Regions from separate parts of the Priestia sp. MDV22-iso46 genome, predicted to be linked through region 2. Evidence: riboswitches for the same ligand, from Rfam matches in the RefSeq annotation. Region 2 holds a riboswitch; the other holds the start of a gene.
The links. A riboswitch is a leader RNA that binds a small molecule or an ion and turns the genes downstream of it on or off. The one in region 2 is predicted to bind FMN.
Positions count from the first base shown of each region.

Region 1: it holds a riboswitch for FMN, as region 2 does, so the genes downstream of both, AC4NPH_RS13830 (ECF transporter S component) here and ribE (riboflavin synthase) in region 2, are expected to answer to the same signal.

Region 1 is NZ_JBZVWT010000002.1:349,272-372,217, forward strand. Features, by position in the region: gene AC4NPH_RS13740 (DUF1002 domain-containing protein) at 1-102, opposite strand, end outside; gene AC4NPH_RS13745 (peptidylprolyl isomerase) at 491-925, shown strand; gene AC4NPH_RS13750 (GNAT family N-acetyltransferase) at 1,170-1,523, shown strand; gene AC4NPH_RS13755 (DUF309 domain-containing protein) at 1,599-2,120, opposite strand; gene AC4NPH_RS13760 (YjcZ family sporulation protein) at 2,253-2,351, opposite strand; gene AC4NPH_RS13765 (segregation/condensation protein A) at 2,550-3,305, shown strand; gene scpB (SMC-Scp complex subunit ScpB) at 3,302-3,874, shown strand; gene AC4NPH_RS13775 (D-alanyl-D-alanine carboxypeptidase family protein) at 3,993-5,141, shown strand; gene AC4NPH_RS13780 (nucleoside recognition domain-containing protein) at 5,134-5,733, shown strand; gene AC4NPH_RS13785 (spore maturation protein) at 5,730-6,263, shown strand; gene AC4NPH_RS13790 (pseudouridine synthase) at 6,350-7,075, shown strand; gene resA (thiol-disulfide oxidoreductase ResA) at 7,273-7,794, shown strand; gene resB (cytochrome c biogenesis protein ResB) at 7,807-9,429, shown strand; gene ccsB (c-type cytochrome biogenesis protein CcsB) at 9,441-10,619, shown strand; gene AC4NPH_RS13810 (response regulator transcription factor) at 10,969-11,685, shown strand; gene AC4NPH_RS13815 (ATP-binding protein) at 11,685-13,457, shown strand; gene AC4NPH_RS13820 (peptidoglycan DD-metalloendopeptidase family protein) at 13,627-14,316, shown strand; gene serA (phosphoglycerate dehydrogenase) at 14,348-15,922, opposite strand; FMN riboswitch at 16,221-16,363, shown strand; gene AC4NPH_RS13830 (ECF transporter S component) at 16,518-17,093, shown strand; gene AC4NPH_RS13835 (ferredoxin) at 17,172-17,420, opposite strand; gene AC4NPH_RS13840 (YpbB family protein) at 17,678-18,727, shown strand; gene AC4NPH_RS13845 (RecQ family ATP-dependent DNA helicase) at 18,751-20,268, shown strand; gene AC4NPH_RS13850 (CPBP family intramembrane glutamic endopeptidase) at 20,268-20,873, shown strand; gene AC4NPH_RS13855 (DUF2663 family protein) at 20,962-21,417, shown strand; gene AC4NPH_RS13860 (hypothetical protein) at 21,472-21,846, shown strand; gene AC4NPH_RS13865 (metallophosphoesterase) at 21,867-22,634, shown strand; gene AC4NPH_RS13870 (MerR family transcriptional regulator) at 22,742-22,946, shown strand, end outside.
Region 2 is NZ_JBZVWT010000001.1:1,658,003-1,668,245, reverse strand. Features, by position in the region: gene AC4NPH_RS08580 (YkvI family membrane protein) at 186-1,220, shown strand; FMN riboswitch at 1,328-1,478, shown strand; gene ribE (riboflavin synthase) at 1,757-2,416, shown strand; gene AC4NPH_RS08570 (bifunctional 3,4-dihydroxy-2-butanone-4-phosphate synthase/GTP cyclohydrolase II) at 2,433-3,626, shown strand; gene ribH (6,7-dimethyl-8-ribityllumazine synthase) at 3,718-4,188, shown strand; gene AC4NPH_RS08560 (hypothetical protein) at 4,625-5,497, shown strand; gene glcT (glucose PTS transporter transcription antiterminator GlcT) at 5,629-6,477, shown strand; gene ptsG (glucose-specific PTS transporter subunit IIBC) at 6,749-8,803, shown strand; gene AC4NPH_RS08545 (phosphocarrier protein HPr) at 8,822-9,088, shown strand; gene ptsP (phosphoenolpyruvate--protein phosphotransferase) at 9,088-10,243, shown strand, end outside.

The DNA of each region.
Region 1 (22,946 bases), on a different contig from region 2:
AATAACATCGCCCGGAGCGGCATCTGCAAAACTTTTTAAGGGTGCGGTTAGGAATAGAAGAAGACCTAATGTCACCATCATTGCTTTTATCGTTAATTTCAAACCTTTTTCCTCCTTTAATCCCATACTTGCCCTATTATAATACGGGCAGGTCTGAAGTAACAGAGTCAATTCATCATTTTCCCATAAATCAGTCTAGAGGCGTAGATTTCTATATGAAATGAAATCTATGTATCTCCATCACTGTATTAGACGGATGATACTATAAAAAGTTTCATCTCACAACTACTATTTTTTATTTAGAGCCCTACGAGAAGAAAGTGAAAAAGTGCATTCATTGAATTCATGAGCTTGTTTGTAGTAGAATAGAGTGAGTTTATAAATGTAAGTGTTCTACTCTAGGTGGCACTTACAATTTTTACGTTTTGCCGCTTTGATAGGGAAAACAGAGCCTATAGCGGTACTAATACATATATTGGAGGTCATTCATATGAAAAAAGCAAGTATTCTAATGGAAAATGGCGAAAAAATTCTAATCGATTTATTTCCGAACGAAGCACCAGGAACAGTAGAAAACTTTGAAAAGTTAGCTAATGAAGGATTCTACAACGGCGTAACGTTCCACCGCGTTATCCCTGGATTTGTTTCTCAAGGAGGAGACCCAACTGGTACAGGTGCTGGCGGCCCTGGCTACTCAATTAAATGTGAAACAGAAGGAAACCCTCACAAACACGAAGCGGGTTCTCTATCAATGGCACATGCTGGTAAAGACACAGGCGGCAGTCAGTTCTTTCTTGTTCATGAGCCACAGCCTCATTTGAACGGTGTTCACACTGTATTTGGAAAAGTAACAGAAGGACTTGATACAGTGTTAAAAATGAAAAATGGCGACGTAATGAAAGAAGTAAAAGTCTGGGAAGAATAAGAGCATACTGCTATAAATGGATATTAGCTAATAAAACGTCATAACAACCTTTTACAGGGGGTTACGGCGTTTTTTCTTCGCGCAACAGCTCAAAAAGCGTAATAGATTAGGTTTCTCATACACGCATGACATAGGACAAGCTTTTGTGTAATATTGCTATTTACTTATAAATTTTGTATGATAAAAGCAGTAAAAAACGCAGCGCATTAATTTGTAGGAAAGTTTGAGGACGAGGGAGAATCGTATGCTTATTCGCTATAAACGAAACTATGAAAAAATTGCCATGGGTCTTCTATCGTTTGTACCTACGGAAAAAGATTTAAAAAAACTTCAACAAACGATGAAAGAATATGAGCAAAACGAACATTGGCAGCTGTATCTTTGGAAGCAAGAAGAAGATATTATTGGGATTGTTGGCATTTCCATGCTCGATAAAAGTTTGATTGAGGTTCAACACGTCAGTGTAAACCCTTCACACCGCCAACAGGGCATTGGCAAAAAAATGATTAAAGCTCTTAAAGAAATGTATACGACTGCACAAATTAAGCCGAGTGAAATCATCGCTCCGTTTTATGAAAAGTGTCAGGCGGATGAATAAAGAAAAGCATGATTAGGTGAGGTGCGAAAGCTTCTTTCACATCTTAGTCATCATAAAACAACAGGTAGCTAGAAGCTACCTGTTGTTTTGTTTTGCCAATAAGTTCGCTTGTCTTTCCGCAATCACATCTGACCGATCTCGCGTGCTGTGACGATGAACAATCGCATCATTTTGCAGATTAGAAGCTGATAACCAGACAAGCTGTTTATCAGTGCTTCTTTGTTTGCAAGCTCGTAATAATGCTGGATCTTCAATGGGCAAGTTAATACTTTTATATGGCTGATAGGTATCGATTAAAGCTAATTGTTTGCGAAGAAGTTTAAGCAGTGAAGGATAATTAAGTCCAAGCTGTGCAATATTTTCTTCTTCCTTCGTTAAAATTGCCAGCGCCTTTTGCATCGTTCTTTTGGCTCCGGCGAAATTTTGGCGTCGATGATGATAGAGTGAAACAGCAATTTGAATAAGGCCAACCCAAATAATATTGCGGTGTCCTCTTTCGTCTTTTTTCCAGTGTTCTTCTAGCAGTTCATGACATTCAAAGTAATCCCGGTCGCCATGAAAATGAACTAAATAATCAATATAGGCTTGTGAATACAATCTTGTTCCCTCCTGGTAAGACTCTATATGTAGTGTATCACAAAAATTAGCTATTCATCAGCGCGGTGCCTTTAAAGAGACAAACGTGCTCAAGGTATGGCGAACACGTTTGTTTTTATTCAATATGTGTGGTTAGAAGCGTAAGCAAGAACAACCAACAATAATTAATAAAATAAACAGTACAACAATTAAAGCGAAACCGCTACCGTATCCACAAGATTTTTCACCCATGCGAGTTCCTCCTTCAGCCATTTCAAAATCTTATTACCTTGACATCATATGTATATTTAAACTTTTTGTATGGGCAAATGACCTATTTTTACGTTAATTTGTATTGGACATGTGTCTATAATCCTCTATACTAATGATAGTAACGTTATATAAAGCAGCAGAAATGATAAGCAATTGAAAAGTGTTGGTGAGATAAAAGTGGAGTATAGTGTAAAAGTAGATGCGTTTGAAGGACCTTTAGATCTTCTTCTGCATTTGATTAACCGATTTGAAATTGATATTTACGATATCCCAGTAGCGACAATTACTGAGCAATATATGATGTTTATACATACAATGAATGAGCTTCAGCTAGACGTTGCCAGTGAGTATCTAGTCATGGCAGCAACTTTGCTTCAAATTAAAAGTAAAATGCTTCTGCCTACGTATGAAGAAGATATGGATGAAATTGAAATGGTCGATGAAGAAGATCCGCGTGAAGAATTGATGCAGCGCTTAATTGAATATCGAAAGTTTAAAGAAGCGGCGGTAGAGCTTCAAAAGCTGGAAGAAGACCAAAGTCATGTGTATACAAAACCTCCAAGTAATGTGCAAATAAATGCAGAAGAACGTACGCAGCCTCAGGATGAAGGATTGGATATATCACTGTATGATATGCTAAGTGCTTTTCAAAAGTTGATGAAACGAAAGCAAAACAAAAAGCCTATGCAGACGAAAATAGCAAGGCAAGACATTCCAATTGATAAGCGCATGAGTGAAATTGTGAACGAATTAAAAGCCTTTAAAGGGAAAAAAAGTTTTTATCAGCTGTTTCCTTATCAAGAGCGTGATCATATTGTTGTAACGTTTTTAGCTGTGCTGGAATTAATGAAAGAAAATGAAATCGTTGTGGAACAGCAGCACAATCTAGACGAGCTTTATGTATCGTATCGAGAAAGGAATGAAGAGGAATGACAACGAATAATCTACAGGCTATTATTGAGAGCTTACTTTTTGTTTCTGGTGATGAAGGTCTATCCATTAGCCGGTTAGCTGAGATTATAGAAAAGCCTCATGAAGACATTCAAGGTGCTTTGGAGAGCTTAGAGCAAGAGTGTAAGTTCAGAGGAGTTACACTTGTTGAAATAGGAGGGGCCTATCAGCTTGTCACAAAAAAAGAGTATGCACCATATATTGAGAAGCTCGTAGAAGCTCCCGCTAATCAATCATTATCACAAGCAGCGCTTGAAACGTTAGCTATTGTAGCGTATAAGCAGCCAATTACAAGAGCTGAAATCGAAGAGATTCGCGGAGTGAAAACGGAAAGACCTCTTCAAACTTTAATTGGAAAGGTTTTATTAAAAGAAGTGGGACGAGCGGAAGGCGCAGGGCGGGCCATCTTATACGGAACGACAAAAGAATTTTTAGGCTATTTTGGCCTTAAAAGTATCGAAGAGCTGCCGCCGCTTCCAGAAGATTTATTACAAGAAGGAACCGATCAAGAAGCAGATTTGTTTTTTCAATCGTTTCAAGAAATGAAGTGAAAATGTAAAAGAACATAGAGTTTTTTCTATGTTCTTTTTTGTATGGACAAATCTTTTCATTCATAACCAAAAAAGACGAGCATAAACTTGTACAAACAGGTAGAGGGACGGGGATGACATGAAAAGAAGCAAAAAAAGTATCATCTATCTATTTATTGTATTGCTATGTCTCAGCGGTTGGCCTTCCACATCATCTGCAGCGGGGAGCGTAAGTGCTCATAGTGCTATTTTGATGGAACAGAAATCAGGGAGAGTGTTATATGCTAAAAATGCAGATCAAGTTAGCCGAATTGCTAGCATTACAAAAATTATGACAGCAATACTGGCGATTGAATCTGGCAAAATAAATAAAACAGTTACCGTGAGCCACAGCGCAGTTGGTGTTGAAGGTTCTTCTGTGTATTTAGTTGAAGGTGAAAAAATAAAATTAAAAGATTTAGTATATGGCTTGATGCTTCGTTCAGGTAATGATGCTGCTGTAGCTATCGCAGAAGCCGTTGGAGGAAGCGAAGATGGATTTGTTTATTTGATGAATAAAAAAGCAGAAGAAATTGGCATGACAAATACAACATTTCAAAATCCGCATGGATTAGACGATCATGAAAATCATCGCTCAACCGCGCACGATATGGCTCTGCTCATGCGCTATGCAATGAATAATAAAATTTTCAAAGAGATTTCAGGAACAAAAGTCTATCGAATGAAGCATCCTGAAGAGAAATGGGATCGAGTGTGGAAAAACAAAAATAAACTGCTGACAACACTGTATGCATACTGTACTGGCGGAAAAACAGGGTATACAAAATTAGCAAAACGAACGCTTGTGACAACTGCTACAAAAGATGGAATGGATTTAATTGCTGTAACGATCAATGCCCCAGATGATTGGAACGATCACATTTCCATGTATGAAAATGCATTTGATAAATATGATATGACCAGTTTAGCTGCAAAAGGAGAATTGGCAGATATAAAGGATTCTTTCTATAAAGATCAGTTGTATATTAAACGAAATGTCGTCTATCCTCTCACAAAGAAAGAACAAAGTTCTGTAGAAGTGAAAACAACGTTAATTCAGCCTAAAAAGCAGTGGAAAGAAACAGGGGAAGTTCCAAATGTGGTAGGAAAGCTCGATATTTATAGAAGTGGAGAGACGATTGACAGTGTTCCAATTTATTTCGAAAAGCAGTCCGAGCAGCAAAAAGGTTTTTTTGATAAAGTGAAGCGATTAATGTTTATTCAGTCTGGAGCCAAAACAGATGGTTAATATTATTTGGATGCTGCTGACCATTATCGGAATTGTTTTTGCGATTATAAATGGAAAAATTGGTGATGTAAATAAAGCAATTTTTCAAGGAGCAGGCGAAGCAGTGACCATCAGCATTGGGTTAATCAGCGTGCTGGTCTTTTGGTTAGGGATGATGAATATTGCTCAAAGTGCAGGGCTTCTCGACAAGTTAGCGAAACTGTTTCGACCCATCATTACAAGACTTTTCCCTGATGTTCCAAAAGATCATCCGGCCTTAGGGTACATATTGTCCAATATGATGGCGAATATGTTTGGACTCGGGAATGCGGCAACTCCTCTTGGCATTAAAGCGATGGAGCAGCTTAAAAAGCTAAACGGCGATAGAGACGAAGCAAGCCGTTCTATGATCACACTTTTAGCACTTAACACAACCAGTTTAACACTTATACCAACCACAGTTATTGCAATTCGAATTACGTATAACTCGGCTAATCCTACTGAAATTGTCGGTACCACACTTTTAGCAACTGTTGTAGCTACGATAGGAGCTATCATCATTGATCGCTTCTTTTATTATCGACGTACACGAAAAGGAGGAAAACGAAAATGACTATGCTTAATCAAGTATCATTGATGTTTATTCCTCTTATTGTAGGATGCATTTTACTTTATGGAACCTATAAAAAAATTCCTACGTATGAAAAGTTTGTAGAGGGAGGGAAAGACGGATTACAAATTGCTTTTTCCATCATTCCTTACTTAGTCGGCATGTTAGTGAGCATCTCTATTTTTCGAGCTTCAGGAGCCCTTGATTTTTTCTTATCTATTTTAAAACCTATGCTGCAAGCAGTCGGCGTTCCGGCTGAAATTGTACCTTTAGCTCTTATCAAACCGATATCTGGAACGGCTGCTCTTGGTATCACGACGGATCTAATTTCTACATACGGACCTGATTCTTTTATCGGTCGTTTGGCATCGACCATGCAGGGAAGTACAGATACCACATTTTATATTTTAACGGTTTATTTCGGAGCGGTTGGCATTAAAAAAATGGGAGATGCGCTGAAGGTTGGTTTACTGGCAGATTTGGTAGGAATTATTGCCTCAGTTGTCATTGTAATCCTTGTGTTTGGCCGGTAAGAAATCGAAAATTCTACCTCTGAGTGGCAAATAGACTTGTGTATTACTTCGTAAACAAGTAAGATGTTACAAGAGGTGAAGTGTTAATGGAACGATTACAAAAAGTGATTGCTCACGCAGGTGTAGCATCAAGACGTAAAGCTGAAGAATTAATCGGCCAAGGCCGAGTGAAAGTAAATGGAAAAGTTGTAAGAGAATTGGGCACGAAAGTAGGTCCTAACGATAAAATTGAAGTAGACGAAGTGCCGGTAGAAAGCGAAGCGCCCGTTTATTTTATGTTATACAAACCAAGAGGCGTAATTTCAGCTGCTAACGACGACAAGGGAAGAAAAACAGTCGTTGACTTCTTTCCACATGTAGAAGAAAGAATTTATCCAATTGGACGTCTAGACTATGATACGTCGGGTTTACTTCTTTTAACAAACGACGGTGAATTTGCTAATCAGCTAATGCACCCTAAATTTGAAGTGGATAAAGTTTATGTGGCTAAAATTAAAGGAATTCCAAGTCGTGAAAAAATCAGACAGCTGCAGCGCGGTGTGATGCTAGAGGACGGAAAAACAGCACCAGCTCGTGCAAAAGTTCTTTCTATTGATAAAAGCAAGCAGACGGCGATTGTGGAATTGACGATTCATGAAGGGAAAAATCGTCAAGTACGTCGCATGTTCGATGCAATTGGGCATTCTGTCTTAAAATTAAAACGTGAACGCTACGGACCTTTAGATTTACGCGGATTAAATGCAGGCGAAGCTCGTGAGCTTACAGCGCATGAAGTCAAACAATTATATTCAATGTCTCAAACAGGTAAGTAATTTTCACTTACCTGTTTTTTTTATGAAAAATGTCGTGAATTAGAAAAACAAGCAAGGTTTTTTGAAAAAATGTCGAACTTGTAGAATGAGAGGAAGACTTCACAGAAACGTCGAAATATTATTGGAAAGCCACTACCACAAAAATGATATAATGATAGAAAAAAGCGTATTGAAAGCGGTTAAAAGGAGTTCGTGCCATGAAAAAAAAGCGCTTGATTATTCGAACAGTTATATTGGCAGTTTTGCTGTGCGCGGTTGGATATACCCTTTATGCTCAATTTTTTGCTGATAAACAAAAGGTATCAGTAGGAGATAAGGCACCTGACTTTATATTAAGAGATGTTAATGGAGAAACTCATCAGCTATCAGATTACAAAGGCAAAGGAGTTTTTTTGAATTTTTGGGGAACATGGTGCAAGCCCTGTAAACAAGAGATGCCGGCTATGGAGAAGCAGTATGCATCATATAAAAAGCAAGGTGTTGAAATTCTAGCTGTTAACGTTGCAGAAACGAATATAGCAGTAGAGCAATTTGCTAAACAATATGAGCTATCTTTTCCGATTTTGATGGATAAAGATTCACAAGTTTTGGGTGCATACGGAATAGATCCTCTGCCGACTACATTTTTAATTGATAAAAACGGAAAGATTGTAGACAGTTTTATTGGGGGATTGGAAGAATCTAAAATAAAAGAATATATGGAAGAAATTAAACCATAGGGAGTGTTGACAATGAAACACGTAAAATGTGAATGTGGACACGTTAACCCGCATGGTACGATTTTGTGTGAAGCCTGTGGTAAGCCGATTGCAGAAGAAACAACTGATAAATTAGTAGATATGCGTTATGAAGGAAGCGCAAGGCGATCGCAAACGTACAATAAAACAGTTATCGATAAAATATGGAACTTTTTCTCTTCTGTAAAAGTAGGTATTTGGATCATTATTGTGACGCTTGTTGCGTCTGCAGTCGGAACCATTTATCCTCAAGAAGCTTACATACCTCCTAATGTGACAGCAGATGAGTATTACCAAAAGGAATATGGATGGACAGGAGAACTTTATTATAAGTTAGGTTTTCATCATCTCTATGAATCGTGGTGGTACTTGCTTTTAATTGCTGCTTTAGGGATGTCGTTAGTCATTTGCAGTTTAGATCGAGTCGTGCCTTTGTACCGAGCTCTAAAAAAGCAGAGTGTAACAAAACATCCAAACTTCTTAAAAAGACAGCGTTTATATAGCACTTCATCATTGTGGACGGATCAAGATTATGAACATGTAAAAAGCATGCTTAAAAAAAGAAGATACTCCATTCGTGAAGAAAACGGCAATCTGCTGGCTGAAAAAGGACGCTTCTCAAGATGGGGTCCATATATTAATCATATCGGTCTCATTATCTTTTTACTAGGTGCTATGCTTAGATTTGTACCAGGTATGTATATAGATGAAGTTCTTTGGATCCGTGAAGGTGAAACAAAAGTTATTCCTGGGACGAACGGAGAGTATTTTTTGAAAAACCATCGTTTTACTGTTGAAACGTATGATAAAGATAGCGAAAGCGCCGTGTTCCAAGAAGCAATTGATCGTGCAGGGAATAATAAAGTAGCCAAAAAATATGAAGCGGATGTTAGTTTGTATAAGCGCGAAGGAAAGCTTATACCGGGAGCAGATCCAAAGTTAAAGAAAATAAAAGATTCAGAGATTCGGGTGAATCAGCCGCTTAAGTTTGAAGGATATGCCATGTACCAAGTGGACTTCAAGTTAAATGAGTTTAGCTCTATGTCTTTCCATTTAACAGATAAAAATGCAAATAGAAACGTTGGTTCACTTACAGTAGATTTACATAATCCAAAAGAAACATATGATTTAAAAAACGGATATAAAGTCAAGCTCATGAGTTACTTTCCAGACTTTTTCTTTGATGATGAAGGAAATCCAAATACAAAGACCAGAGTGCCTAACAATCCGGCTTTTGTATTTAAAATGATTACGCCTCAGCATAAAAAAGGGGAAGTTGCTTTTGTTGGAATTAGAGAGAACTTGGAGCCGCTAGGAAATAACGATTATAAAATGACCTTTGCTGGTGTGGAAACGAAAAATGTAACGGGATTAACCGTTCGCAGAGACTATACGCTTTGGTTTTTAGGAATTGGCGGAGCAATCTTTATGATTGGTGTGATTCAAGGGATGTATTGGAATCATCGCCGCATGTGGATTCAAAAAGTCAATAATGAGATATGGTTGGCCGCACATACAAATAAAAACTGGTATGGGCTTAAAAAAGAACTAAATGGTTTATTAGAATCAACATCCCTTACACAGCTGAAGGACCAAAATGATAAAGAAACAAAATAGGAGGAAAAAGCATGGATTACGCGAGTATAAGTAGTAATTTACTGTATGTGGCGTTTATTGCTTATTTAGTTGCAACCTTTTTTTTCGGAGGAGCTATTCGAGATAAGCGAGCAGCTCAAAAGAAAACAAAGTGGGCAACGTTTGGAATTGCGGTTACCATCATCGGCTTTATTGCACAGATTGGCTACTTTATTACAAGGTGGATTGCATCAGGCCACGCTCCTGTTAGTAATTTATTTGAATTTACGACGTTTTTTGGCATGATGCTTGTTGGCGCATTTATTGTTATTTACTTTATTTATCGTCTTAGCATGCTTGGACTGTTTGCATTGCCGGTGGCTCTTTTGATCATTGCTTATGCAAGCATGTTTCCAACTGAAATTACGCCGCTGATACCGGCTCTCCAAACGAATTGGCTGCATATTCACGTTACAACTGCTGCTACGGGTGAAGCCGTGCTTTCCATTAGCTTTGTTGCAGGATTGATTTATTTAATCAAAACGATTGACCAATCCAAGCGAAATAAAAAAGCATTTTGGCTGGAATTCATCCTGTATACGCTTATTAGTACGCTTGGGTTTGTAGCGGTGACGCTGACTTTTAATGCGGCTCACTACGAGTCATCATTTAATTGGGTTAATAAAAGTGGAGAACAAGAGCAAGTCGTATATCATATGGTTCCGCTAGTGGGACCGCATCAAAGTGAGTGGACAGACGGGAACGATATACAGCCGCTTATTGATATGCCCGCTATTATCAATGCTAAAAAATTAAATACGGTTATTTGGTCGTTAGCCGGTGGCTTTGTCTTATATTGGCTGATTCGTCTTATTTTACGGAAGCGAATTGGAGCTGCGCTGCAGCCGCTTGTGAAGCAGGTAAACAGCGACTTGCTTGATGAAGTAAGCTACAGAGCAGTGGCGATTGGATTTCCTATTTTTACACTAGGAGCACTTATTTTCGCTATGATTTGGGCTCAGATGGCCTGGACGCGCTTTTGGGGGTGGGACCCTAAAGAGGTGTGGGCGCTGATCACCTTTTTATTTTACGCCGCTTTTCTTCATCTTCGGCTGTCTAAAGGGTGGCACGGTGAAAAATCAGCTTGGCTGGCAGTTGGCGGGTTTGCCATCATTATGTTCAACTTAGTTGCTGTGAACCTAATTATTGCAGGTTTACATTCATATGCGTAACCTTTAAAAATAGAATAGAGGCTGAAACAAAGATATTTTAGTTGAAGGAAGATCCGAACGAATGAGATTCTTGATGGAGAATCTCATTCGTTCGGATTTTTTCATTGAGATGGTGAACGTAGGGTTCATGTATGTAGGTGCTTATAGCCGTGCAACAAGCGATCCCTACTAGCTTCTTTATTTTATTTATTCAGCTGTAGATTGCATGGATTTCGTTGCGTCTCAGCTTCTTTTGGGTAAAAAAAGCTGTTTTTTGTAAAGGTGTTCACGAATTGTCACATTGTTTGGGTATCATAAGTAGAACTCGCCGGTTTTTTTTTGTACACTAAGACTAGGAGGTTGAAAATACATGCAAAACGAACAAAGATTACTGCTAGTAGACGATGAAGATCGCATTAGACGATTGTTAAAAATGTACTTAGAAAAAGAAGGATACATCATTGAAGAAGCAGCCGATGGGCATGAAGCAATCGAAAAAGCGTTACACATAGATTATGATTTGATTGTATTAGATTTAATGATGCCCGGCATAGACGGTATTGAGGTTTGTAAACAAATTCGGGAGAAAAAAGCAACTCCTATTATCATGCTTACAGCTAAAGGGGAAGAAGTAAACAGAGTCCAAGGGTTTGAAGTAGGTACAGATGATTATATCGTTAAGCCGTTTAGCCCAAGAGAAGTGGTTCTTCGCGTAAAAGCACTGCTTCGACGTTCTTCTCAAGCAACGTTTATTCAACCAGAAACGAGCGTGAAAAATCTTATTGTCTTTGATCACTTAACGATTGATAATGATGCACATCGCGTTACAGCAGACGGAAAAGAAGTTAACTTAACTCCAAAAGAATATGAATTATTATGCTATCTCGCAAAAACGCCAGATAAAGTATATGACAGAGAGCAGCTGCTGCGTGAAGTATGGCATTATGATTTCTTTGGAGATCTTCGTACGGTAGATACGCACGTCAAGCGTTTGCGTGAAAAGTTAAATCGTGTATCGTCACAAGCGGCGAAAATGATTGTAACCGTTTGGGGAGTAGGGTATAAATTTGAGGTTGAAAATAACTGATGTTTTGGAGAAGTGTAGTTGGTAAACTATGGTTTACTATCCTATTGCTCGTCACGCTTGTTTTATTTATTTTGACCATTTTACTGCTTCAGTTTTTTGAAAATTATCATGTTGTAGATGCAGAAAACCGTTTAACTAAAACGGCTGCTAAAATCTCTACCATTGTGCAGGAAACGGACGATGAAAAACTAGGACTATCGATTGCTCGTGAACTTGCAGACCAAGCAAGTGTAGTTATTGTTCAAGACAAAGATTTTTATTGGCATTCCACACATCCTGATAAAGAAAATAAGAAAGCTATTTCGGCCATTGTTAAACAAAACGATCAGCTAAATCAAGTGGTTGAAAAAGGTAAAGTAATACGGGAAAAAATGTACATGACTACAAAGAAAGACACGAGTGATGAGCCTTTAATGTTTGTTGTCGGTGTACCTTTAATGAAAGATAACAAACCAACAGGCGGCGTTTATTTGTATCAATCTCTTTCTGAAATTGAAGAACCCGCTCAATATACGACTAAGTTCATTTTATTGGCTGCAGGTATTGCTATTATTTTAACTACTATCTTTGCTTTTTTCTTATCCACTCGAATTACAGCGCCTCTTAGAAAAATGAGGCAGGCGGCATTTGAAGTAACAAAAGGCAACTTTGATACAAAAGTACCTATTTTAACTCACGATGAAATTGGAGAGTTAGCGATTGCTTTTAATCAAATGGGCAGGCAGTTAAAGTTTAACCTCAATGCGCTCAATCAGGAAAAAGAGCAGCTTTCAAGTATTTTAAGCAGTATGGCAGACGGTGTTATTACGTTTAGTAGAGACGGATCGATTTTAATTACCAATCCTCCAGCGGAGCATTTTCTTCAGACTTGGTATTACGAGCAGGATGTCAACAATCAGCAGGTCCCTGAGCTTCCAGCAAACGTCGTCCATTTGTTTCAAACGGTAGTAGAGACTGAAACGGAGCGAAGTGCAGAATTGAAAATTCAAGGGAAAACGTGGGTCATTTTAATGTCACCGCTCTATAATCAAACGAAAATTCGCGGTGCTGTAGCTGTACTACGTGATATGTCTGAAGAGCGTAAACTTGATAAATCGAGAAAAGATTTTATTGCAAACGTGTCTCATGAATTGCGTACACCTATTTCTATGCTTCAAGGTTATAGTGAAGCTATTATTGACGATATTGCAAGTACGGATGAAGAAAAGAAAGAAATTGCACAGGTGATTTATGATGAATCACTCCGTATGGGCCGGCTTGTAAATGAACTTTTAGATTTGGCGCGAATGGAAGCGGGACATGTGCAGCTTCACTTAGAATCTGTAGCAATGGTTGAATTTACAGAACGTGTTTTGCGTAAGTTTCAAGGGTTAGCTAAAGAAAAACATATTAAACTGTCTCTTAATGGAAAAATAGAAGATGAATTTGAAGCGATGATTGATTCAGACCGTATGGAACAAGTGCTGACAAACTTAATTGATAATGCGATTCGTCATACGGATGACTACGGAGAAGTAAAGCTGCATCTTGATAAAAGTCAATCCGAAATCCATCTTTCTGTTCAAGATACAGGAGCAGGCATTCCGAAAGAAGATCTTCCATTTGTATTTGAACGATTTTATAAAGCGGATAAAGCCAGAACAAGAGGGAAGTCAGGAACTGGTCTTGGGCTTGCAATCGCCAAAAATATTGTGGAGGCACATCAAGGGATCATTGCGGTTGAAAGTGAATTAAATGAAGGAACAACTTTCTTTATTAAACTGCCAAAGTAAGCACATGCTAAATAACAGTTTGTTCGGCTGAAATAATAAGAATAGCAAAGAGATGTGATTCAGTGGAAAATCACATCTCTTTATTTTTTCTATAAACAAGTCTAAAAGAGAAGGAATTGGCATATAGTATGTTTTGTGTGCAATGATCTACATAGGAGGTTCTTTCTTCATGATTGACGTGTTAAGAAGAATATTGGTTGTATTAGTAATGGGATTGTGTATAGGTCTTTTATTTTTGGGCGGGCAAATGGTAAAAGCAGAAGAGAAGCAGTGGGAGTGGCCGGTTGAAGGAGTCTTAACTGATATATTTGGTTCTCGTCACGCCAAACACTTTGGAATTGATATAGCAGCACCTGTTGGTACACAGGTGTATGCTGTTGCAAAAGGAGTGGTGAGCCGCTCTTACTATTCAAATACATACGGACAGGTTGTTTTTATCAAACAAACAAATGGATACGAAACGGTCTATGCTCATCTAGAGGAACGTTTTGTTGCAGAAGGAAATCGTGTAGCCGCAGGTCAAAACATTGGACGAGTTGGCAATACAGGGCGATCTTCAGGTGCACATTTGCATTTTGAAGTTCATCAAGAAAGTTGGAATCCGGATAAAACCAATGCAGTAAACCCACTTGCCAAATTGGACAAGCAAAAACTATCGGCATACGTAAAAAGCGATTTAGCTGCCACGGTTTTTCAGCAGTTACATCAGACTTCTGATAACTGTATTCTTATCCATCAAGGAGATACATTATCTGAGCTCGCAGTCAAATATGAAGTAGATATTGATCAGCTAAGAAAGTGGAATCATTTAGAAAATACGATGTTAAATGCAGGACAAGTGTTAAAGATAAGTCCATAAAAAAAGAGCCGCTAAGGCTCTTTTTTTAATGTCACAATTCAATACGCTGTATGGTCACAATTTCGCTTGTTTGTTTTAACGAGGAAATGACAGAATCATCTAAAAGTTTATCAAACGTAAGCATCATAATGGCTTCTCCGCCTTTTTGCTTACGGCCCACTTGCATGGTAGCAATGTTAATACGTAAATCTCCAAGTACTTTCCCTACATTTCCAATAACTCCGGGCTGATCACTGTGACGGATATAAAGAAGATGTCCTTCCGGATAAAAATCAATATCAAACGAATCAATATTAATAATTCGAGGTCCATAGCCTGCTATATAGGTGCCCGTAATGGTAAATATACGCTGTTCCCCTGTTACGGTAACGTCAATCATATTGGAATATCCTTGCGTATCTTCCGATGTTTTTTCACCAAATGTAATTCCTCGTTCTTTGGCAATCATAGAAGCATTGACTTCGTTAACAGGTGAGTCGATCCGATGAGTTAAAAAGCCTGATAACAAGCTCCGTGTAATATAAGTGGTTTCCAAATCCGTCACTGTACCTCCGTAGGAGATAGAGATATGCTGAACAGGTTCTCGCATGCATTGAGATAAAATGGCTCCCATTTGTTTAGTAAGGCTCGTAAACGGCTGAATTTTTTCAAAAACTTCTTTAGAAAGCGTTGGCAAATTAATGGATGAGCTTACAGGATTACCTTCTAGAAAACGCAGAACGTCATGTGCCACGTCCTCAGCAACGTTAAGCTGGGCTTCTTTTGTAGAAGCTCCTAAATGGGGAGTTGTAATAACTTGATCAAAATGTAACAAAGGGTTATCAATCGGCGGCTCAACTTCAAATACGTCAATAGCTGCACCTTGAACATGGCCAATTTCTAAATAATGAACTAAGGCTTTTTCATCAATGATTCCGCCGCGCGCGCAGTTTAATAAAAACACACCCTTCTTTGTTTTGGCTAATGTGTCATGATTGAGCAATCCCTTTGTTTCTTTCGTAAGCGGAGTGTGCACGGTAATTACATCCGCTGCTGCTAGTAATTCATCCAGGGATAATAGTTCTACTCCTAGCTTTTCAGCTCGGGAAGAGGTTAAAAAAGGATCGTAAACGTGAACGCTCATATTGAAGGCTTTTGCGCGTTTGGCAAGTTCTGAGCCAATTCGTCCAAATCCGATAATGCCCAGGTGTTTACGATTAAGCTCTGTTCCAACAAATGCTGAGCGGTTCCATTCGCGCGCTTTAACTGAAGCATTTCCTTGGGGGATATGACGAAACAAGCTAGCCATCATAGCAAATGTATGTTCCGCCGTTGAAATGGTATTTCCGTTCGGCGCGTTAATAACGACAACCCCTCGTTTGGTTGAGGCTTCAATATCAATATTATCGACCCCAACTCCAGCGCGAGCAACAATTTTTAAATTCGGCATTTTTGCCAGCAAATCCTCTGTAACCGTCGTAGCACTCCGTACTAAAAGCGCATCGTACGTATGCAAATCATTCTCAACTTCTTCAACTTTTTTTCGCGTAAGATTCACATGAGGAGCTTCAAGTAGTGGAGCAAGACCTTCATTGCTAATTGAATCAGCTACTAACACATTATACATGACGTGAACATCTCCCTTGGATTTTACTATCATCAAATATTTGATAATTTACCATGTTAAAAAAATTCTGTCAATTGTATTTTTCAAACTTTACGATTAGTTATCAAATACACAATTATAAGCGTAAATTGGAACTATAAATATGTCATAACGCTGTTGGTTATGCACTTATTTCCTTATTTTACATATAAAAACAGTAATGAAGTTTATAAAAGACATCAATTTAATATGAATTAAAAAACTTCTTTATTTACTTTTAATTCGAGATAACATATAATAAATTCATAATTAAATATTGGTCTATCTTCGGGGCAGGGTGAAATTCCCGACCGGCGGTAAAAAACAAATTGTTTTGAGCCCGCGAGCTTATATGTAATACATACGAGCAGATTTGGTGAAACTCCAAAGCCGACAGTACAGTCTGGATGGGAGAAGGTGGAGGTTCAGCGTTCAAAACCTAATGTGATGAACGTTTATTAAATATGCCTGCCATGTCTCCTCTCAACGAATCATTTGTTGGGAGGTTTTTGCGTGGGGATATAAAGTTGAACCTTTCTTCTTTGAAGAGTGGATCACAAAGAAGGAGAGAGGCAAGATGCAACAAAGTAAGAAAACTCAAAAGCTGGTTGTACTAGGAATGTTAAGTAGTATTGCTTATATTTTAATGATGATTAATTTTCCAATTCCTGGATTACCTCCGTTTTTAACAATTGATTTTAGCGAAATTCCTGCACTCGTAGCAGCACTTGTATTCGGACCGATGGCTGCTGTTATAGTAGAAGGAATAAAAAATTTATTGAATTATTTAATTCAAGGAAGTGCTACAGGGGTTCCAGTTGGTCAAGTGGCGAACTTTGTGGCTGGTTTACTGTTCGTTCTTCCTGTATCATACATGTTCAACCGATTTAAAACGGCTAAAGGCGTAACGATAGGTTTGGTTACGGGTACGGTGGTAATGACGGTACTCATGGCTGTCTTAAATTATTATGTCTTCTTACCAGCGTATACAATCTTCTTACAATCGCCAGAAATGTCTAGTGAACAAGCACGTCAATATATCGTTGCAGGTATTTTGCCGTTTAACTTAATAAAAGGAGCAGCAACAGGGGTTATCTTTGTCTTATTGTTTTCAAAAATGAAGCAATGGATCACGCGTCGCATTGCTGTTTAATTCAATCGCTCTCCCGGGGAGGGCGATTTTTATATATAAAAAAACCTGCAGCATGTACACTACAGGTTTGCTCAATACTTATTCGAATTTATTAGCATCGCCTTCGAATTTTTCATCCGCTACGCGAATTGAATCCGTAGGGCAGCCTTCCATTGCATCCATCATATCATCTTCTAGATCTTCTGGAATTTCTACTACACCTTGGTTATCATCTAATGTTACGAATGCAATACCTTCATCATCATAATCATAAATGTCTGGTGCTGCTGCTCCGCAAGCGCCGCATGCGATGCAAGTATCTTTATCAACAATTGTATATTTTGGCATAACAAGACCTCCTGTAAAGTGTTCGAAAATTTCTCATTATATAATCTCTTCGCGAATCAAGAGTGAAATTTCTCCTTATTCATTGTAAAATGATTTATAAAACTTTTCAATAGAAAAGTCACTGAGAATGCTTATCAAATCAAGGTTTCTTCACTTACCCAAACGTTTTGATACATAAAGGAAAGAGCTAAAAAGCCTTTATCTCACATGCTATTGGTCACTTTTGGTACAATGAATGAGAAAGGAAGTTGACACCTTTGAATTATATTCAAGTTAGCATTTTATTTTGTATAAAACAGTTAAAAGGTGAGCGAACCGCCTATGGTATTTATCATTTATTAACAGGTAAAAAGTCAGCTCAAACGATTCAAGACGGAAAAATTTTTGGAATTTCGTTTCTTTTTCAGTCATTTGTTTACTTAGATAAACGGTCTTTTGAAACCTGCGTTGCATATTTAAAAGAACAGCAGTATATTGAAGAAACTGAAAATCAAAAGTATGTGATGACAGATAAGGGACAAGCACGCCTTGAAGATGAACTGACGGCTCGACCCTTTCATCCAGCTTTAGACGGATGGAAATTCGCAAGCAGTACTCAATTATTTTTAGCAAGAATCACTTTGTTCATTCAGACCTTATCAAACCTACAGTATTTTCAAAAAGGGTTTTTACCCATTTCCAAAAATCCTGAGGTTATTCAATGGGTCAAAACTTATATTATGTCTCAAAAGCAAACGCGTCAAGAGTTAGCGGCCGAGCTATTCGAAGAGCTCCGAACGTGCTTGAAAGGTTGTACGGAACGGGACGCGTCTCTTTTTGTTTTGCAACTGACTGGATACCAAAGAGTAGGCTTTACAAAAAATCAGTTAGCATATCAATATGAACTCGATGAGCATTATGTTCATATTCAACTTTTAGGGGTTATTCACCATATCATTGAAAAAGTGAGTAAAAATAATGAAAGCTTTCATGTACTTTCTTCTTTTTTACGTGATCTATATTTAGAATTGCCTTTGACAAGCTCGACGTTAAAAACGTATAGCTGGCTTCAAAAAGGCAAGACGCTTGAAGAAATTGCTTATATAAGGCGTTTAAAAGAAAGTACAATTGAAGATCATATTGCAGAATTAGCTCTGTTTGTTCCATCTTTTTCAATCGATGCATACGTATCGCCTAAGCAGCAGGAAGAAATTGTCTCAGCCTTTGAAGGTTTGCGTACAAATAAATTAAAGGTGATAAAGGAAGAAGTAAAAGACGACGTTACCTATTTTCAGATTCGTCTCGTATTAGCAAAACATTTTACCTGATACTAAAAAAAGTGGTGTTTGATGTGAAGATAGAACAACTTCTACAGAAACAATTTGGCTATAGCCAATTTCGACTAGGACAAAAAGAGATTATTCAAGATATTTTAACGGGTCATAATGTGTTAGCGGTTCTTCCTACAGGAACAGGAAAATCATTGTGCTATCAGCTCCCAGCTTATTTGTTGAACCGACCGGTGCTGATTGTATCTCCTTTAATTTCACTGATGGAAGATCAAGTTCAACAACTAAAGGCAAGCGGAGAAAAGCGAGTTATTGCCTTAAATAGTTTCCTACAACAAGAAGAAAAACAACGAGCGCTAAAAAATTTAGCTTTTTATCGTTTTATTTATGCATCTCCTGAAATTTTGCAAAATGCTGTTGTAGTAGAAGCATTAAAGCAGGCAAAGGTAGGCCTTTTCGTTGTGGACGAGGCGCACTGTATTTCTCAGTGGGGACATGATTTTCGTTTAGATTATCTACAGCTAGGAGATATATGGAAGGAACTTGGCAGTCCGCTATGTCTGGCATTAACGGGAACTGCGACTAGGGAAGTAGTGGAAGATATTAAGCGCTACTTATCGCTTCCTGCTGTCAACGAGCACATCTATTCCATGAATCGAAGTAATATTGCGATGAAAGTTGATTTTGTTGCAAGTATTGAAGAAAAAAAAGAGAAGTTACTGATGTACGTTAGTGAACTGCAAGGTCCGGGAATTATCTATTGTTCCAGCCGATCTTGGACAGAAGCATTAACACAGCTTCTAAAGGAAAATGGGATACAGCGAGTGCAGTATTACCATGGGGGAATGGAACCGAATGAAAGAATGCTTGTTCAACAGCAATTTTTAGAAAATCAGCTTGATATCATTTGCTGCACAAGTGCATTTGGAATGGGGGTTAACAAATCGAATGTTCGCTTTGTTATTCATTTTCATACACCTACGCAGCTAGAAGCATATGTACAGGAAATTGGAAGAAGTGGACGCGATCAGCGAAACAGTATTGCGATCTTGCTTTATGCTGAAGGAGACGATGATTTTGCTCATTCTTTACTTGAAATTGAGCTTCCTTCTTCAGATACCATCTTATACTGCTTGTCGTATTTACGAAACCATGATCAGGCCATTCCTTTAAAACAAGTAGAGTCTCACTTTCTTTATACAGTGGGTGTTCAAGAAACACATTGGCGATTTATTCGTTATTATTTGTACAGAGAAAATGTAGTGGAAAATGAACATGTTGAACCCTGGAAAATTCCTGAATCGCTGCATGAAACGATTGTTACAGCTGTAAATAAACGTCTTCGAAACAAACATGACAAGTATCGTGCGATGAAGGGGTTTATTGAGACAAAAGAATGCCGTCGTCACGTGCTGCTTGGCTATTTCGATGAAACGGGAAAATCAGAGCTTGAGAATTGTTGCGATTGCTGCGGCTTGGATTTAGAAAACTATAAAAAAACAAATGGTGAGCAGGAGCAATGGACATTTCAAGGCTGGGAATTAGAATTAGCTCGTTTGCTTCGTCAAGGAGAGATATAATGGTAAAATCACAGCAAGAGCTTATTTCATCCATGACAGATGCAGAGCTAGTTAAAAATTTATATGTAACACAGCTGCTCATCTGCTTCATTGCTTTAGGCATCGGTTTTTTTACATTCGATTCGTGGAATTCCTTTTTGCAGTTTTTTCAGCTGGATTGGTCTTCTATTTTATTGTACGGGGGAGGGACAGCTCTCTTGGTAGTAGGAGGAGATATACTTCTAATGAAATGCGTACCTGAGCATTTATACGATGACGGAGGGATCAATGAACGTTTATTTGCTAATCGTTCTGTTCCTCATCTGGTTCTTATTTGCCTAATCGTTGCATGTTCAGAAGAAATACTATTTCGAGGGGTTATACAAGTTCAGTTTGGCCTTTTTTGGGCGAGTATCGTATTTGCACTCGTTCACATTCGATATTTAAAAAAGTGGTTTCTTTTTATTTCGGTTGTGTTTTTAAGCTTTTTAATAGGGTTACTTTTTTGTTGGACTGAAAATTTGTATGTCACGATTTTTACTCATTTTCTCATTGATTTTTTATTAGGCCTGCAGATACGAAAATCAAAAGGGGAATCTGCACAGCCAGAAGAACTAATGCAGTAAAGGTTAAGGAAACAGCCATTATTTTCAGTGCTACCCACATAATCTTTTATGTTCCCTCATATGTTGTACTAGCATACGAGGGGGTGGAATGATGGAAAACAAAGTGATAGACTTTGAAAGCGATGAAACACTTCAATATATATTAGCGAGCGTTATTAAAAGAAAAGAGACAGTCAATAAGCTGAAAGCTAAAGAGAAACAATGGAAGCTCTTGTTTTTAGCCAGTGTAACGGCTGTTATTAGCTACTTTTTTTTCATATTTCAAAGCGGTTTTTTTACGACGTTTAGCGAATTTTTTTCATTTTTGTTAGGCAACATGGGGCATTTGATGTTTCTATTGCTTACCGTCTCACTTTACTTTTATACTGTACAGCTGCGGAAAAAAAGCGAGAAAGCAGAAAAGACTTTTCAAGATTTGCGCTGTGAGATTATTAAAAGAAGCAAAGAGTTATGGGCGACGCCTGAAACATGGGAGCACCGAAAAGAAACGTTCCGCTGGATGCAGTCAACCTATGGAATTAATTTATATCATGAAAACAAATAGAATCGCATGAAAAAGCCTCTTTTTACATAGAAGTTTAGTGAAGGGGGTTTTTTTGTGAGGGATTGGTTTAACTTGCTGGCTGCGTGGTTATGCAGTTATTATATCAGCAGTTTAACGGCTGTAGGCTCAAAAGCTTCGTTAACCTATTTACTTATTCAAATGATTTTACATCCGTTAGATGTGTTTAGTGTTATAATCTTGTTTTTTACGGCTCTTTTTTGCCTGTCGGCGGCAGTTCGTAAAGTGTTTCTGCAAAGTCGGTTGCTTCTAAAAGGCTATAAGGTAAAATGGCATGAATACCTTGTTTCATGTCTATGTGTGATAGGAATTTTATCGTTAAGTGCAATTGCGCTTTATCAAGTAGTAGGTTTGTTAACAATTGCGATAATTTATGCCCTTTCTTCTTTAACAGAAACACACCGGGTATAAAATGAAAAGAAGGAGAATATATGGTTATTCTTTTAATTGTTTTAGCGTTAGGCATAGGCTTGCTGATTTTTATGTTTTCAGAAGCCCATCGTACATATGTCGAAGAAAGAACGATTCATTTATCAAGATTTCCTGAAAATCAGCAGCCTTTGCGCCTGTTTTTTATATCGGATATACATAAGCGAACAGTTTCGTCGAAGCTGTTGGAAAAAATACCGGGCGAAGTAGATTTTGTGATCATAGGCGGTGATTTATTAGAAGGAGGAGTCCCTTTATTGCGGGCTCGTCAAAATATTCAAAAGCTTAAAACGCTAGGACCCGTCTATTTTGTGTGGGGAAATAATGATTACGAAGTAAGTCAAATGCAATTGAAGCAGATGCTTAAAGATGAAGGAGTTATTGCCCTTAAAAACGAGCATGTCTTTGCCATTTCTAAATATGGTACTACATGCCATTTTGCGGGGGTAGATGATTTATCAGAAGGTCAGATAAATCTAAAGAGAGCTGTTTCTTCCATTGAACCTGAACAGCTTACCATTCTTCTAAGCCACAATCCTGATGTTATCTATTATGTAGATGAAGAATCAAAAGTAGATTTAATTTTGAGCGGACATACACACGGGGGACAGATACGCTTATTTAATTTTGGTATGTATGAATTAGGAGGGCTGAAAGAAAAACGAAAGATTCCTCTTTTTGTCAGTAACGGATATGGTACAACCTCATTGCCTCTCCGTTTACAAGCTAGAGCCCAAACGCATTATATCACTTTAAAAAGGAAAGAATAGCCTTGAACAAAATCTTTACATAGCATATACAAATTTTACACACAGGATAACTTATCCTATAATTCAATTAATAGATACAGTTCACGAAGAGTAGTTGGAGGTTACGTATGGCTCACGAAGGGAAGTATAATATTAAAGCCATCTCAAATATGGTCGGAATCCAGCCGGGAACTTTGCGTGCATGGGAACGACGTTATCAAATTTTAAATCCTGTCCGCAACGATTCGGGGCATCGGTTATATACAGAGGAAGATTTGCGGAAATTAAAATGGCTCACGGAAAAAGTGAGCGGAGGTTTTACCATAAGTCAAG
Region 2 (10,243 bases):
AAAAATGACTGTTATGTTAGGGGTTAAGGAGTTTTTTGTGAGAAATACAAAAAGAAAATGAAAAATAAAAAATAAACGAAAAGGCACAAGCGCTGGGATATGCGTAGATTTACACGTAAAAAGGCTCGTCTTTTTTTAATCGTTTCTACATATAGTGAACTATGAAGGGTAGAAGGGTGATGGGCATGAAAAGGTGGAAACTCACGCTGCAGGTTGCTGCTACGTATGTAGGCACCGTTGTAGGAGCCGGTTTTGCAACAGGCAAGGAAATCGTTCAATTTTTTACACAGTACGGGGAACTTGGAATGGTCGGAATTTTGGTCAGCGGCTTGTTTTTTATTTGGCTAGGTTCAAAAATGATGCTGCTTTCGCACGCAATTGGGGCTTCTTCTTATCAGCAGCTTAATACATATTTATTTGGTGATGTGCTTGGAAAAGCGGTAAACGGTGTAATGATTGTCATTTTATTTGGAGTAACTTCAGTCATGCTAGCGAGTACGGGGGCAATAGGAAAAGAACAGTTTGGACTGTGGCCTCCTGTTGGGATGATTTTTACAATTGTTTTAACTTATATATTTATCGCAAAAGGAATTAACGGTATTTTAATGGTTAATTCTCTTGTTGTGCCGATGATGCTTTCATTTGCTTTTATCATCTTTGTGCCAAATATCAGCTATTTCTCACTGATTCAAACGAAGCCGGATTTAACGCTCGTCACGCAGTGGAAGTGGGCGGTTAGTCCCTTTTTATATATTTCCCTAAATCTAGCTTTGGCTCAGGCCGTTTTGGTTCCATTAGGAAGCTCCGTGAAGGATAGGAGCGTGATTAAAAAAGGGGCCGTAATAGGAGGGTGTGTACTTACGTTTATGCTTGTTTCTACTCATCTTGCCCTTTCCAATTTGCCTTATTCATTTCAACTTGATATTCCGATGAGTGCCGTTGTTAAAAATATCTCAGCGTGGGTGAATGTTTTATTTACGGTAGTTGTGTTAGGCGAGATTTTTACTACATTGATTGGAAATGTATTTGGAATCGCTAAGCAGCTTCAGTCATTTCTTCCCCTGAATGACAAACAAGCTTTTGCGTTTATTATCTTGGCCTGCTTTATTATTGGGCAATTCGGATATGCCCAGCTTCTTGAGTTTTTGTATCCGATATTTGGCTATATTGGACTAGCTTTTGTATGGATGCTATGTATTAAAAAAGAAAAAATAAGCTAAAAGCTGGATTTTAAAGAATAGATGTGAAAAAACGAAGTTAAATGATGTGACAAGTCGATTTTACTTTGCTATAATGTAAAACAAATAAGACTATAGCAGTCGAATATATTATCCTTCGGGGTCGGGTGTAAGTCCCAACCGGCGGTGATAAAGCGTATGCTTTTAAGCCCGTGACCCGTTTTCATACGATGTATGTTAGCGGTGGATCTAGTTAAAATCTAGAGCCGACAGTAAAAGTCTGGATGGGAGAAGGATCAGGAAGCACAGTTGTTTTTTTGTGTTGAATTAATAAGGGACACGTTTGCCTTTTTTAAAGCTACCCTTGTTTTTGTACACAAAATATAACTGTTTATTTCGTATACAATTAGCGGAATTTTGCATAGATAAAACTGATTCAGCTCAGCCGACCCCTTGGACATTTGTTCAAGGGGCTTTTTTATTTTCAGTGGTTGGGGGAAAGATAAATATGAAAAAAAAGCAGCTGCTATTTCAAAACGGTATAAGAAGTTGGAATAGCGCCAAAGCAGGTGAAGAAAATGTTCACAGGTATCATTGAAGAGATTGGAAAAATAAAACGTATTCAAAAGGCCACAGAAGCAATTGTTCTTACGATTGATGCGAAGACCGTGTTAGAAGATGTGAACTTAGGGGACAGTATTTCAGTTAACGGCGTTTGTTTAACCGTAACGGCTTACTCTCAAAATGAATTTACGGTCGATGTCATGCCGGAGACGATTAAAGCAAGTACCCTTCAGCTTCTAACCGTTGGATCACGTGTTAACTTAGAGCGGGCGATGGCTGCAAATGGCCGATTTGGAGGGCATTTCGTTAGCGGACACGTTGATGGAATTGGAACCATTGTAAGCAAAACACGTAAAGGAAATGCCTTTTATTATGAAATTCAAGTCGATCCCGAACTTCGTGAATTTATGATGTTAAAAGGGTCTGTTTCCGTAGACGGAACAAGTCTTACTATTTTTGATGTCAGCAACCAATCATTTACTATTTCTCTTATTCCTCATACGGTGCTTCACACAGTCGTTGGAGACAAACAGCGAGGAGACAAGGTGAATATTGAATGCGATATGTTAGCTAAATATATGCATCAGATGATGACAAATAAGTCAACCCCTGGCGCCTCGAATCGTTTAGGTAACATGAAGGATTTATTGCAGCAGCATGGTTTTACAAATTAACAGTGAGGTGAAAGAGATGTTTCATAAAGTAGAAGAAGCCATTGAAGAGTTAAAAAAGGGAAAAGTGGTTATTGTATGCGATGATGAAGATCGAGAAAACGAAGGAGATTTTATTGCATTAGCCGAAAAAACGACGCCTGAGGTTATTAACTTTATGGCTACTCATGGAAGAGGATTAATTTGTACACCTGTTAATGAAGAAATTGCGCATAAATTGAATCTTCACCCGATGGTAGCGAACAATACGGATGTACATGGAACAGCATTTACAGTAAGTATTGATCATATTTCAAGTACAACAGGTATCAGTGCATACGAACGCTCTGCTACGGTTATGGCTCTTGTAAATGAAGCGACGGTAGCAAGTGATTTTCAACGCCCAGGACATATTTTCCCATTGATTGCAAAAGATGGGGGCGTTCTGCAGCGTGCAGGTCATACAGAGGCTGCTGTTGATTTAGCAGTATTAGCAGGAGGAAAGCCTGCGGGTGTTATTTGTGAAATTATGAATGAAGATGGAACAATGGCACGTGTACCAGATTTAACAAAAATTGCAGAACAATTTGATTTAAAAATGATTACAATAAAAGATTTGATTGCCTACCGCCGCAAACATGACCAGCTTATTAGCCGTGAAGTAGAAGTGAGCTTACCTACGGCATTTGGTGAGTTTAAAGCTGTAGGATATACAAATAAACTTGATAATAAAGAACATGTGGCTCTTATCAAAGGTGATATTGATCATAATAGCCCCGTTCTCGTTCGCGTTCACTCTGAGTGTTTGACTGGAGATGTGTTTGGTTCTGAACGCTGCGACTGCGGTCCTCAGCTTCACGCAGCTCTTACGCAAATTGAAGCAGAAGGACGCGGCATTCTGCTGTATATGCGTCAAGAGGGCAGAGGTATTGGCTTACTAAATAAGCTAAGAGCATATAAGCTGCAGGAAGAAGGATACGATACCGTAGAAGCGAATGAAAAACTCGGGTTTGCGGCGGATCTGCGAGAGTATGGAATCGGTGCTCAAATCTTAAAAGACCTTGGAGTCAAACAAATGAAGCTTTTAACGAATAACCCTCGTAAAATTACTGGGCTAAAAGGCTACGACCTTGAAGTGATCGAGCGAGTGCCTCTTCAAATGCCGGCAGTGGATGCCAATAAAAAATACTTAGATACAAAAGCTAAAAAATTAGGTCATTTATTACATTTATAATTTTACACTTTTTTTCGTTATAACAAATGAAGCTAATTCATGAAAAGAAATGTAAATAACTATATATTAATACTAGCAGGAGGAACAAAAGATGAATCATTTATATGAAGGAAATTTAGTAGGCACAGGATTAAAAATCGGAATCGTGGTAGGGCGTTTTAATGAATTTATTACAGGCCGTTTACTTAGTGGAGCAGAAGATGCGCTCAAACGTCACGGCGTAGCTGATGAAGACGTAGACGTGGCTTGGGTGCCGGGCGCTTATGAAATCCCATTAATCGCCAAAAAATTAGCTGAATCTAAAAAATATGATGCAGTGATTACGCTAGGAACCGTTATTCGAGGAGCTACTCCACACTTTGATTTTGTATGTAATGAAGTAGCAAAAGGCGTTGCATCTCAAAGCTTACAAACAGGCGTGCCAATTATCTTTGGTGTATTAACAACTGAAACAATTGAGCAAGCAATTGAACGTGCAGGAACAAAAGCAGGAAATAAAGGATGGGAAGCTGCAGCATCAGCTATCGAAATGGCTAACCTTTCAAAAATGATTGAAGGATAATAGATACCATTCCAGTTTTTATAAGCTGAAGAGTTAAAAGAGGCTGAAACAAAAGTATGTTAGTTGAAAGAAGATCCGAACGATGAATCGTTCGGATTTTTTTCATTGGCATGGTGAACGTAGGTTTCAGGTATGTAGTGGCTTCTAACTAAAGGGTAAGGCAAAGACTTCTGCGGGAAAAGCGGAAGAAGTGTGACCCCGCAGAAGCGGAAGCGACGAGGAGGCTCAGCGGCCGCCCGCGGAAAGCGAAGTCTTGCACGGAACTCAACTGCAGTGTAGAAAGCGATCCAAACTATCTCATGTATCCCGTTTGTTCGCCTTTAGATTGGATTGATGTAGTTATGTCTCAAGCTCTTTTGAATAGAAGCTAGCTATGTATAATTTGGCTAAAACGTCTTACTCTAAGTAATAATTAGGTCGTAAAAGGGAGACGTCTATGCCTCATTATACTGCTTTTTTTGCATTGATTATTATCAGCACAGCCGTTTTGCTTACAGTATTCATACGTAAAAAAGATAAAAAGCTAGTCGTTTTGCTTTTTTTTATCATTGGAATGGCTTATGTACTAGAGTATGTTGTATTTGTGTTGTTTGAAAGTTACGATTACGATCCTGATTTTATGACCAATGAATATTTTGATAATTTGTTTGGTTCCTTAACTTCTCAAGCGTTTGCTTTTCCAATCATGGCTATGGTGGTAGCTGCTTATCAATTAAAATTCCGCTATATTTTATTCATTTCAGCTATATTTATGGGGATTGAAGAATTATTTTTACACTGGGATATTTATACACATCACTGGTGGAAAACAATTTATACAGGCGTTTTAATGACCATAGGCTTTAGCATTTCAAAGATTTGGTATGTATGGCTAACAGAACGGTATATGACATTTGTGCATTACGCTACATTTTTTCTCGGGATGCTCGCCATTACTTCTACTATTATGTTTATGCTGTTAGCATATTTTCATAATAATTGGTTTTATACGGGATGGTTTGCGTCGGCTACTCATGATTCCGTAAATGCCACGATGATTTACGTTTGTATTGTTACGATTCTCCTCGTTTGGAGTGTAGCCAAAGAATTTTTTGTTGGAGCTGGAATGATTATAGCGGGGCTGCGTATAGTAGATATTTTGCTGATTCACTATGGGGTTTTGCTGGTATCTATTACCACTTCACTTGTTCTTTTTACGCTTTTACAAGCGGGTGCATTCATTCTGAGCGTTATGCTTCAAAACTTTATTATGAAAAATTGTTATGGGACGAGCAAAAAAGACGTTGCGTTTCCAGCGAAGAACTACTAAGATAATACGTAACTCAAATAGTTTAGTTCAATAATATTTGAAACAAAGAAAAATGAATTGACGGTTATGCGTATTATTTGTAAGATAGGAAAGCAAATAATAGAAAGCCGAAACAGGGGAGTGAAGGATTCGTGAAAGAGTCCTTTTTTGTAGAAAAGGTACTTAATAATAATGTATTAATTGCTAAACACCTTACCTATGATGAAGTTGTGCTAATTGGGAAAGGAATAGGGTTCAATAAGAAAAAAGGCGATGAAATCGATGCAAAAGCCGTGGAGAAAATGTTTTTGTTAAAGAGTGAAGAAGAGCAAGAACAGTACAAGCAGCTTTTAGCTCAGGTAGATGAAGACGTGATTGAAATGATGAATGATATTGTAACGCACATTCAAAAGCGTGTTAACATTCCTTTGAATGAGCATATACACATTTCATTGACGGATCATATCGCGTTTGCGATAAAACGTTTTCAGCAGGGAATGGGGCTTAAAAATCCATTTTTACTTGAAACAAAAGCTTTATATCCAGAGGAATATACGATCGCATCTGAAGTGGTAGAAATTATTAGTCGCAAAATAGGCGTGCAGCTTCCAGTAGGAGAGATTGGTTTTATTGCGCTTCATATCCACAGTGCGCTGACTGAAAAAAACCTGCTGGAAGTGAATCAAGACTCGCAGCTTATTCAAACGATTATTAATGTGATTGAAGAATCGCTTCATCTGCAGGTAGACAAAGAATCTGTGCACTATATGAGATTGATTCGTCATTTGCATTTTGCTATTGATCGAGTAAAAACAGGAGAAAAAATAGAAGAGCCAAAAAAAATTGCTTTGCTATTGAAAGAAGAATATCCCCTGTGTTACAATGTGTCTTGGAAAGTGATAAAAGTAATGCAGCAAGCGTTACATTTACCTGTATATGAAGCAGAAGCAGTTTACTTAACGATGCATCTGCAGCGACTTATAACAAAAACGGATTTATAAAATCATTTCAATACGTGTTACTGATACGATCAGGCATGAGTGAGAAATGAAGCGATGTGTAATTGGATGAGTGTATCCATTTATCGTTTCTTTTTCCTCATGCCTTTTTTTGTTATAAGAAAGCGCAATCATTTAAAGCTTAGGCTTCAGGACACCAGGAGATGTAATGAGTTTTCTAGTTAAAGAAAGCGTTTTATGAAAGCGCGTTAATGATTCACGTATCAAATAAATAGCTTGTTGCACACTAAATATATAAAAGGAGGTAAGCGCCATGTTTAAAAAACTTTTTGGAGTATTACAAAAAGTCGGAAAAGCGCTTATGTTGCCGGTTGCGATTTTACCGGCAGCAGGGATTTTACTTGGAGTAGGGACAGCGCTTCAAAACCCTACATTGTTGGATGCAGTACCGGCACTTGGTGCAGACTGGGTTCAATTGGTTTCAAATGTTTTGTCGCAAGCGGGTCAAATTGTATTTGACAACTTATCGCTATTGTTTGCCGTTGGTGTTGCCGTTGGTTTAGCTGGTGGTGACGGTGTAGCAGGTATTGCTGCAATTGTAGGCTACTTAATTATGAACAAAACGATGAGCACAATCTTAGTTGCTACAGGACAACTAGATCCTGACAAAATGGGTGCCAATCCAGCTTATACTAGCATCTTAGGAATTCCTACGTTAGCTACAGGTGTATTCGGGGGTATCATAGTAGGTATTTTAGCTTCATCCATGTATAATCGTTATTTCAATATTGAATTACCATCTTATTTAGGGTTCTTTGCAGGAAAACGATTTGTACCAATCATTACTGGGGTATTTTCAATTGTTTTAGGTGTTATTATGATTTTCATTTGGCCGCCAATTCAAAGCGGATTAAATGCTTTTTCTACTAACATGATTGATGCAAACCCAACTTTATCAGCTTTTGTATTTGGATTGATTGAACGTTCATTAATTCCATTTGGACTTCATCACATATTCTACTCTCCATTCTGGTTTGAGTTTGGTGATTACGTTAATAAAGCAGGTCAACATATTCACGGTGACCAAAAGATTTTCTTTGCTCAATTAGCAGATGGCGTGCCTTTAACAGCAGGAACATTCCAAGTTGGTAAATTCCCGTTCATGATGTTCGGATTGCCAGCAGCAGCTCTTGCGATTTATCACGAAGCTCGTCCTGAAAACAAAAAATATGTAGCTGGTATCATGGGTTCAGCTGCTTTAACATCTTTCTTAACGGGTATTACAGAGCCGCTTGAGTTCTCGTTCTTATTCGTAGCACCAGTACTATTTGCAATTCACGCAGTATTTGCTGGTTTATCATTTATGGTTATGCAATTATTAAATGTTAAAATCGGTATGACGTTCTCAGGTGGGGTTATCGATTACGTTCTATTTGGAGTTATGCAAAACCGTACAGCATGGTGGCTAGTTATTCCAGTAGGTTTAGTTCTAGCAGTTATTTACTACTTCGGTTTCCGCTTTGCAATCCGTAAATTTAACTTAAAAACACCGGGTCGTGAAGATAAAGAAGAAGGAGAAGAAGATGTAAAAGTAGAAGCAGCAGAGCTTCCAACAAATGTTTTAGCTGCACTTGGCGGTAAAGAAAACATTACACATTTAGATGCTTGTATTACGCGTTTGCGTGTATCAGTAGATGATGTAGGTAATGTTGATAAAAACCGCTTGAAAAAACTTGGAGCAGCTGGTGTTCTTGAAGTTGGTAACAATATTCAAGCTATTTTCGGTCCGAAATCTGACACGTTAAAAGGTCAAATTCAAGACATTATGAATGGCAAAACACCGGTTGTCACAAAAGAAGAGACAAAAACAATTGAAAAACCTGTTGCAACATCTGAAGTAGGAAGCGATAATGGTAATGATATTGTTTCACCGATTGAGGGAGAATTGGTACCTTTATCGGAAGTACCAGATCAGGTATTTTCACAAAAATTAATGGGTGACGGTTTTGCGATTATTCCGAAAACAGGCACAGTAGTTGCACCAGTGGACGGAAAAATAGTAAACTTATTCCCGACGAAACATGCTTTAGGTATTGAATCAACGACTGGACGTGAAATTTTAATTCACGTTGGTATTGATACAGTTAATTTAAAAGGCGAAGGTTTTGAAGCTTTAGTTGCCCAAGGCGATGAAGTGAAAAAAGGACAGCCTCTATTGAAAATTGATTTAGACTTTGTAAAAGAAAATGCGCCATCGACGATTACGCCGATCATTTTCACGAATTTACAAGCTGATGAAAAAATTGATATCTTAAAGCAGGGCCAAGTTTCTCAACAAGAAGCAAATATTATTAACATTTCAAAGTAAAAAGGAGATTGATTTAACATGGCACAAAAAACATTTACAGTAACAGCAGACTCAGGAATTCACGCACGTCCAGCAACAACTTTAGTACAAGCAGCAAGCAAATTTGATTCTGATATCAACTTAGAATTCAACGGTAAAACTGTAAACTTAAAATCAATCATGGGCGTTATGTCTTTAGGTATTCAAAAAGGCGCTACAATCACTATCTCTGCAGAAGGTTCTGACGAAGCAGATGCACTTGCTGCTCTTGAAGATACAATGAGCAAAGAAGGATTAGGCGAATAATGACAAAGGAAATTCAAGGCATTGCCGCTTCTAGCGGCATTGCTATTGCTAAAGCATTTCGTCTAGAAAATCCAGAATTAACCGTTGAAAAAAAATCAGTAACTGAAGTTGAAGCAGAAGTAGCACGTCTAGAAGCTGCGCTAGAAAAGTCAAAATCAGAACTTGAAATTATTAGAGAGCACGCTCGTAAAGAACTTGGAGATGACAAAGCAGAAATCTTTGAAGCTCACTTATTAGTTCTAAGCGATCCTGAACTTATTAATCCAATTAAAGATAAAATTACAAATGAAAATGTAAACGCTGAACATGCACTTGATGAAGTAGCGGCAATGTTTATTAATATGTTTGAGTCAATGGACAATGAATATATGAAAGAACGTGCTGCTGATATCCGTGACGTAACAAAACGTGTATTAGCTCATCTTTTAGGTGTAAACGTTTCAAATCCAAGCTTAATCTCAGAAGAAGTTGTCATTATCGCAGAAGATTTAACGCCGTCTGATACAGCACAGTTAAATCGTAAGTTCGTAAAAGGATTTACAACAGATATTGGCGGACGTACTTCTCACTCAGCAATTATGGCGCGTTCAATGGAGATCCCAGCTGTTGTAGGTACAAAAACAGTTATGGAAGACATTCAAAACGGTGTATTAGTAATTGTTGATGGTTTAGATGGCGAAGTTATCGTTGATCCAAGCGAAGAAACAGTAAAAGCTTACGAGAAAAAAGCCGCTGAGTATGCAGAACAAAAAGCTGAGTGGGCTAAGCTTGTGAATGAAAAAACGGTTTCAGCTGATGATCATCACGTTGAACTTGCAGCTAACATTGGTACACCAGAAGATGTAAAAGGCGTATTAGAAAACGGCGGCGAAGGCGTTGGCCTTTATCGTACAGAATTCTTATATATGGGCCGCGAAGATCTTCCGACGGAAGAAGAGCAGTTTACTTCTTATAAAACAGTTCTTGAACGTATGGAAGGCAAACCAGTGGTTGTTCGTACTCTTGACATTGGTGGAGACAAAGAGCTTCCTTATTTAAATCTACCAAAAGAAATGAACCCATTCTTAGGATTCCGTGCCATTCGCTTATGTCTAGAGATGCAAGACATGTTCCGTACACAGCTTCGTGCGCTTCTACGTGCAAGCGTATACGGTA